DNA from 2 places in the Pseudoclavibacter sp. RFBI5 genome. Region 1 is predicted to be linked to the other one. Evidence: predicted binding sites of a transcription regulator. Region 1 holds the regulator's gene; the other holds the start of a gene.

Region 1 (3,411 bases):
GCCAGCGAAGGCGAACGCCTTGCTCATGGTCCTCGAGACCACGAGCCGCTCGCGACCCGGGAGAAGGGAGAGCGCGGTCTCCCGACCATCAGGGAGGAACTCGGCGTAGGCCTCATCGACGATCAGGATGCCGTCGGTCGCGTCGTACGCAGCCGCGATCACGTCGAGATCGGTGACGGTGCCCGTGGGGTTGTTCGGCGTGCAGATGATGGTGATGTCGGGGCGCTCTCGACGAAGTGCCTCCGTGACGAGGTCCGCGGTCAGCGCGAAGCCGTCAGCGCGTGACACCGGAATCCATTCGGACCCAACCCCTCTGGCGAGAAGGGGGTACATCGAGTAGCTGGGTGTGAAGCTGAGCACGCTGCGCCCGGGGCCACCGAAGACCTGCAGCAGCTGCTGCATGATCTCGTTCGAGCCGTTGGCGGCCCACACCTGTTCGGGACCGATGCCCCGGCCCAGGTAGACGCTCAGCTGCTCGCGCAACTTCGTGAACTCGCGGTCCGGGTAGCGATTGAGTCCGGGGAGCTCGCGGGCGATCGCCTCGATGATTCGCCTGGCCACGACCTCCGGCACGGGGTGCGGATTCTCGTTGACGTTGATGGCAACGCGCACCGGCTGCTGCGGCGCTCCGTAGGGGGTGAGTCCGCGGAGGTCGTCACGGATGGGCAGGTCTTCGAACGAGGTCACCGCACAAGCCTACGACGCGGTCTGCGCCTGGAATGGGCTGTGGACTCAGTCGAGTGGGAGGGCGAGGCGCTGCCCGGCCTGAACCGTGCCGTTCTCAAGAGCGTTGAGCTTGGATATCTCGACGATGACGTCGCGGATATCGGAATCGCCCGCGACCTCCTCGGCGATGCCCCAGAGCGTGTCGCCAGCGCCGACGGTGACGTACTCGAACTCGACGCCTGCGGCGTCGCTCGAGGCCGCCGCGGAGTTCATGTGCGTGGCCCCGAGGGCGATGGCTGCGGCGACGGGCAGCGCAGCGATGGCGAGCAGGACACGACGGCCTCGGACGGTGAGGCGGAGTGGTGCAACGGCAGTGGTGTTCATGATTCCTCCTGATTCGTCCACATCTTCGAGTGGTCGAATGTATGTACTGAATATAGCTACGAACAAAGTGCCAAGTCAAGGCTTCCAGTTCGAATCTCTCGAACTTTCATCCACAACACTCGAAGAAATGTTTCGTACCTGCGTGCACCCTCGGTAGGGTTGGCGCTATCAGGCAGTGCATCACCTGCCACCGACATTCCGTGTCGGAGAGCGGACGGAGACGACATGGCCAAGAAGCCAGCGAGCGACATCTACAGAAAACTGACCGAGAAGCAGGAGCGCATCCTGACCTGCATCATGGAGTCGGTGCGCACGCGCGGGTACCCGCCGAGCATGCGCGAGATCGGCGACGAAGTCGGCCTCGTCTCCTTGTCGAGCGTCACCCACCAGCTCGGCCAGCTGGAGAAGTTCGGCTACATCAAGCGCAATCCGGGCATGCCCCGCGCCCTCGAGGTGCTGGTGCACTTCGACCACACCGACGATGGCGATTCCAACGAGACGGCTGAGGCCGCGTTCGTCCCGGTGGTCGGCAGGATCGCAGCCGGCATCCCGATCACGGCGGAGCAGCAGGTCGAAGACGTCTTCGCGCTCCCCCGTCAGATCGTCGGCAAGGGAGAGCTCTTCCTGCTGCGTGTCGTTGGCGAGTCGATGATCGATGCTGCCATCTGCGACGGCGACTGGGTCGTCGTGCGGTCACAGCGCAACGCGGAGAACGGCGACATCGTCGCCGCGATGCTCGACGGAGAAGCCACGGTCAAGACCTTCCGCAAGCGTGACGGCCACATCTGGCTGCTCCCCCGCAACAGCGACTTCGAGCCCATCCTCGGCGATGAGTCCGAGATCCTCGGCAAGGTCGTCGCTGTCCTCCGCTCCATCTGAGAGCAGCCGGAAGCACCGGCGCCTGCACACGTCAGCAGATGCAGAAGAGCGGCGAGCCCGATGGGCTCGCCGCTCTTCTGCATGCCTCCCTCAGGAGGACTGAGGCGTATGCGTCAGCCTGCGACCGCGAACGCCTCGAACAGTCCGAGCTGGTCGGGGTGGACCCGGGCCTTGAGCCGCGTGCCGCTCTCCACGTGCTCGAGCTCGAGCACGGCACCTCGCTCGTGCAGGTAGGAGACGAGATCGCCGCGCTCGAAGGGCACAAGGACCTCGATGGTCACCTCGGGGGTTGGCAGGAGCTCGGCGATGCGCCCGAGCAGCAGGTCGATGCCCTCACCCGTGTGCGCGGAGACGAAGAGGCCGTCGGGGGCGAGCCCCTGGAGCTCGAGGCGTCGATCGCTATCGACCAGGTCGGCCTTCGTGAAGACCACGATCTCGGGAACATCGTGGGCTTCGACCTCTCCGATGACGTCTCGCACCGTGGCGAGCTGCGCGGCGGGATCCGGGTGGGAGGCATCGACGGCATGCACGATGACATCGGCAGCCTGCAGCTCCTCGAGCGTCGAGCGGAAGGCTTCGACCAGCTGGTGGGGCAGGTTACGCACGAAGCCGACCGTGTCGGCAATCGTGTAGGGGCGGCCGTCTTCCGTCGCCGCCTTGCGCACCGTCGCGTCGAGGGTCGCGAAGAGAACGTTCTCGACCAGGACGCCCGCATGCGTGATGCGGTTGAGGAGGCTCGACTTGCCGGCGTTCGTGTACCCCACGATCGCGACGGCCGGAACCTGGTTGCGCTGTCGGGTCGCGCGCTTCACGTCACGCGAATCCTTCATGTCGGCGATCTGGTGGCGAAGCTTGGCCATCTTCGTGCGGATGCGCCGACGGTCGAGCTCGATCTTGGTCTCTCCAGGGCCTCGTGACCCCATGCCGGCACCGCCGGAGCCGACCTGGCCACCGGCCTGCCGGGACATCGACTCGCCCCATCCGCGAAGGCGCGGGAGCATGTACTCCATCTGCGCCAGCTCGACCTGCGCCTTGCCCTCGCGGCTCTTGGCGTGCTGGGAGAAGATGTCGAGGATCACCGCGGTGCGGTCGATGACCTTCACCTTGATCTCGTCTTCGAGCGCGCGACGCTGGCTGGGCGCGAGCTCGGTGTCGGCGACCACCGTGTCGGCTTCGAGCGCCGCGACGATCTCCTTGAGCTCAGCGACCTTGCCTCGGCCGAGGTACGTGGCGGGGTCGGGGTTCGGCCGACGCTGCAGCACGCCGTCGAGGACGACGGCTCCCGCAGTTTCGGCGAGCGCGGCTAGCTCCTGCATCGAGTTCTCGGCCTCCTCGAGGGAGTTCCTGCGGTAGACGCCGACGAGCACGACCCGCTCGAGGCGCACCTTGCGGTACTCGACCTCGGTGACGTCCTCGAGTTCCGTTCGCAGGCTCTCGACTCGTCGCAGCGACTGCCTGGCTTCTCGTTCGAGCTGGTCGCCG
Region 2 (3,411 bases), on a different contig from region 1:
GGAGGGGGATCGAGGTCGACTGGTACCGCCAGATGCCGCTCATCCGTGAACCGAACTCCTCACTGCAACGCCGTCGAGAGACGCGGCAGAGCATGCCGCGCAGGCAAGCCTACGTCGCGTTCGAGGCGCCCGTCAGCGCCCGGAATCGAGTCTCGCGGGAGGGTGGCATGCCTTGTTACCGGCGGTTCGCGGGGCGGCGGAGTCCACACTGCGCCGGGGCAGCTGGCGCCGCGATCCCGACGCTCAGTCGCCGAGCTTCTGGTCGAAGTCCTTCGGTGCAAGCGAGAGGTTCTTCGCTTCATCGCGGCTGCGCTGCTCCGCCTCGCGGCGGGACTTCCGCGAGTTCAGGAGGTAGTGGATGCTCGTGGGCACCACGGTCGCGAGCACCGCGACGATCAGGATCACGTCGATGTACTCGCGGATGAAGTCGCCGAGTACCGGCACATAGCCGAGGAGGTAGCCGGCGAAGGTGAGGCCGGCGCCCCAGATGAGCGCGCCGATGAGGTTGTAGATCGTGTACTTGCGGTAGTCCATCTTGCCGACGCCCGCGGCCACCGGAGCGAAGGTGCGCACGACAGGAACGAAGCGGGCGATGATGACCGCGAGGCCGCCGAAGCGCTCGAAGAACGCGTTGGTCCGTTCGACGTTCTTCACGCTGAAGAGGCCGCTCTCCTTGCGCTCGAAGATCCTCGGCCCCGCTTTTCGCCCTATCAGGTAGCCGACCTCGCCGCCGAGGAACGCGGCGAATCCGATGGCGAGGCACACCCACCAGATGTCGAAGCCGATGCCCGGGTAGAAGGCGAGCAGGCCCGTGATGAGCAACAGTGTGTCGCCGGGCAGCAGGAAGCCGACGAGGAGGCCGGTCTCCGAGAACACGATGAGGCACACGACGAGAAGCGCCCAGGGGCCCGCACCGTGAATGATCGTTTCAGGGTCGAGCCAGGGGAAGAGTGTGGGAGCCACGGAAGGATGCGTCCAGTCGCTGAGATGCAGGGGCGGTAAGTGAAGCAGAGGTGATCGAAAGAGTATCCCGCGCGCGCCCTGGGAGGAACACAGCTTGGACGGGGTACCCGCGGGGTGCTCTCGCCCGCCGAATGTCGGCGGCCAGAAGTAGCGTCGAAGGTGTGCTGGGAGGCGCGCGGGCTCGCCTGCGTGGCTGGTGATTCCAGCGTCCGGTTACTGTTCTGTGACGTGGGATTTCTCCACAGAGCACGAATATACGTTCGATGCACGATAGGCTGGGACTGGCTTCGGGGGAAGCCAGCTCGGCACGTGAATCCGCAGGCAGAAATGCCTTGGGTGGAGGGTGCCGGGACAATGAGGGGGGATTCGATGGGCGACGACGAACACGCATTGGGTGGAGTAGCTGGTGCTGGTGCTGGTGCTGGAGTCCTCGCGGGTCTACCGGCGAGCGTTGCTGCTGTCGAGCGAGAGTCCGGCATCGCAGCCACGGCCGTCGTCACGGCGCTGGTCGACGGGCGACAGCCCGTCTCGTCGGTGCTCGACGCCGAGTTCTTCGCCGCGTTCGAAGAGCTGGCCGCTCGCAAGCGGATGCTCGACGCGACGATCTTGGAGATGACGGCCGAGCTGCTCGGGCGAGACGAGATCACGCCGGTGGCCTTCTCTGGTTCTCTGGTGCGTCGGGGTGGGTACCGGTCCGTGCACGAGGCCGTGCGGCAGACCTTCGGCCTTCGCCGAGCCGAGGCGGCCAAGCTTCGCGAGGTCGCCGAGGCGACGCGCGAGCGCATCAGCATGACGGGCGAGGCGCTTCGGCCCACACGGAGCCAGGTCGCGGTCGCGGTCGCGGAAGGGCGGGTGACGCTCTCGCAGGCGTCGGCGATCGTCGCAGGGCTGCGCGAAGCGGGCGGCAGCGTCGATATCGGCGACCTCGATCGCGCAGAGTACGAGCTCGTCCAGGCCGCGTGCGGGCTCACCCAGGAGGACGACGAGCCGGCGTCGCCGGAGCGTCTGGCCAAGCAGGCCGCCGTGTGGGTGGCCTTCCTCGACCCAGACGGCGCGGAGCCCAACGCGGAACGTCAAGCCGCGAAGCGAGGACTCTCCTTCACCCGTCACGCTGACGGCATGGTGCAGGGCAGGCTCCTCGCGACCCCGGAGCAGGGCGAGACCATCATGCGCGTCCTCGACGCGTATCTCTCGCCGCGGCGCGACCACGCGTGCGAAGCAGGCGACGAGCCCAGCGGCACCCTCGCTCCTCAGGAGGAGCCGCAGATCCGGGACGATCGCAGCTTCTCTCAGCGACGCATCGACGCGCTCGTCTCGGTCTTCGCTCAGCATGCCGAGTCCCCACGCGCGCCCCGGACCGGCGGCGAAGCGCCCACCCTGGTCATGACCGTCACGCGGGCCGGTCTCGCGGGAGCCGCCGAGACGCTGGCGGACATCTCGCGGCTCGAGCACAGCGGCGAGGCTGTCCCGGTCGAGGCGGCCCTGCGCATCCTCTGCGATGGCATCATCCGGGTTGCGCTCGTCGACGACGACGGCGAAGTCCTCAAGCTCGGCCGCAAGCGAAGACTCTTCAGCCCGGCTCAACGGAGAGCGGTCTTCGCCCGGGACGGTGGGTGCAGAGCGCCCGCGTGCGAGCTCCCTTTCGACACCGTCGAGATCCACCATGTCATCCCGTGGTCGAGAGGCGGACGCACCGACACGAGCAACGGCATCGCGCTCTGCACCTTCCATCACCACGAAGTGCACCTGGGTCGGCTCACCATCTCGCCCGCGCAGAGCCGGACGTGGAAGGTCGAACCCGCAACCGGACCCAGGGTGGCTCGCATGCGCATCCGCGAGACACCGCGCGCGGTCCAGTTCCAAGCAACACCCAGCAGTGCCGAGGAGGTGCTTGGAAAGATGAGCGCATGACAGCATTCCGAACTCGGCAGTTCCCCACCATCGAGGTAATCAGGGGGCGTTGGGCGCTCGCTGCGGCCATCGAGACCGCGATCCTCGGCGAGGGTGGCGACAACTCCCGCGCCGACGAGCACGGCTGGTTCTACTCCGACGGGGGTGGCAGCTGGGCTCGGCTCACCCCGCTCCCCGACGGCCGGGCCGTCCTTGCTGGCATCGACCGGGACCACTCCGAGACGTACAGGCGGGGCTTCGACCTCATCACCGGCATGCCCGAGTGGGGAGTGGCGCACGCCGAAGCCGCCGTCACCTCAGAATCGGGACGCCGCTGGGTGGCAGGCGGGGAGCAGCCCTGGCTCGGATTCGTCTACTGGCGCGAGAACGCGGGGGACGCCTGGCGCGCCGTTGACCACGGCGTCGCCGACGGACTCGACCGGCATCTGCTCCCCGTGCTCAGTGAGGAGCAGATGCTCGCCGCCGCCGCCGACTGGTTCGAGGGTGCCGTCATGGACCTCGACGACCCGGAATCAGCCCCCGAGCAGGTCGACGCGG

What was found. The regulator LexA, encoded in region 1, represses DNA repair genes until DNA is damaged. The targets are predictions, from matches to a motif close to TCGAACANNTGTTCGA.
Region 2: C5E06_RS15335 (HNH endonuclease signature motif containing protein) is a predicted target of LexA. The motif match lies at 1,212-1,227, and genes of this name have one in related genera.

Annotation. Positions count from the first base shown of each region.
Region 1 is NZ_PSYA01000008.1:113,881-117,291, reverse strand. Features, by position in the region: gene C5E06_RS06520 (histidinol-phosphate transaminase) at 1-687, opposite strand, end outside; gene C5E06_RS06515 (LysM peptidoglycan-binding domain-containing protein) at 733-1,050, opposite strand; gene lexA (transcriptional repressor LexA) at 1,276-1,929, shown strand; gene hflX (GTPase HflX) at 2,043-3,411, opposite strand, start outside.
Region 2 is NZ_PSYA01000012.1:56,945-60,355, reverse strand. Features, by position in the region: gene C5E06_RS15345 (MFS transporter) at 1-43, opposite strand, end outside; gene C5E06_RS15340 (DedA family protein) at 244-963, opposite strand; gene C5E06_RS15335 (HNH endonuclease signature motif containing protein) at 1,333-2,874, shown strand; gene C5E06_RS15330 (hypothetical protein) at 2,871-3,411, shown strand, end outside.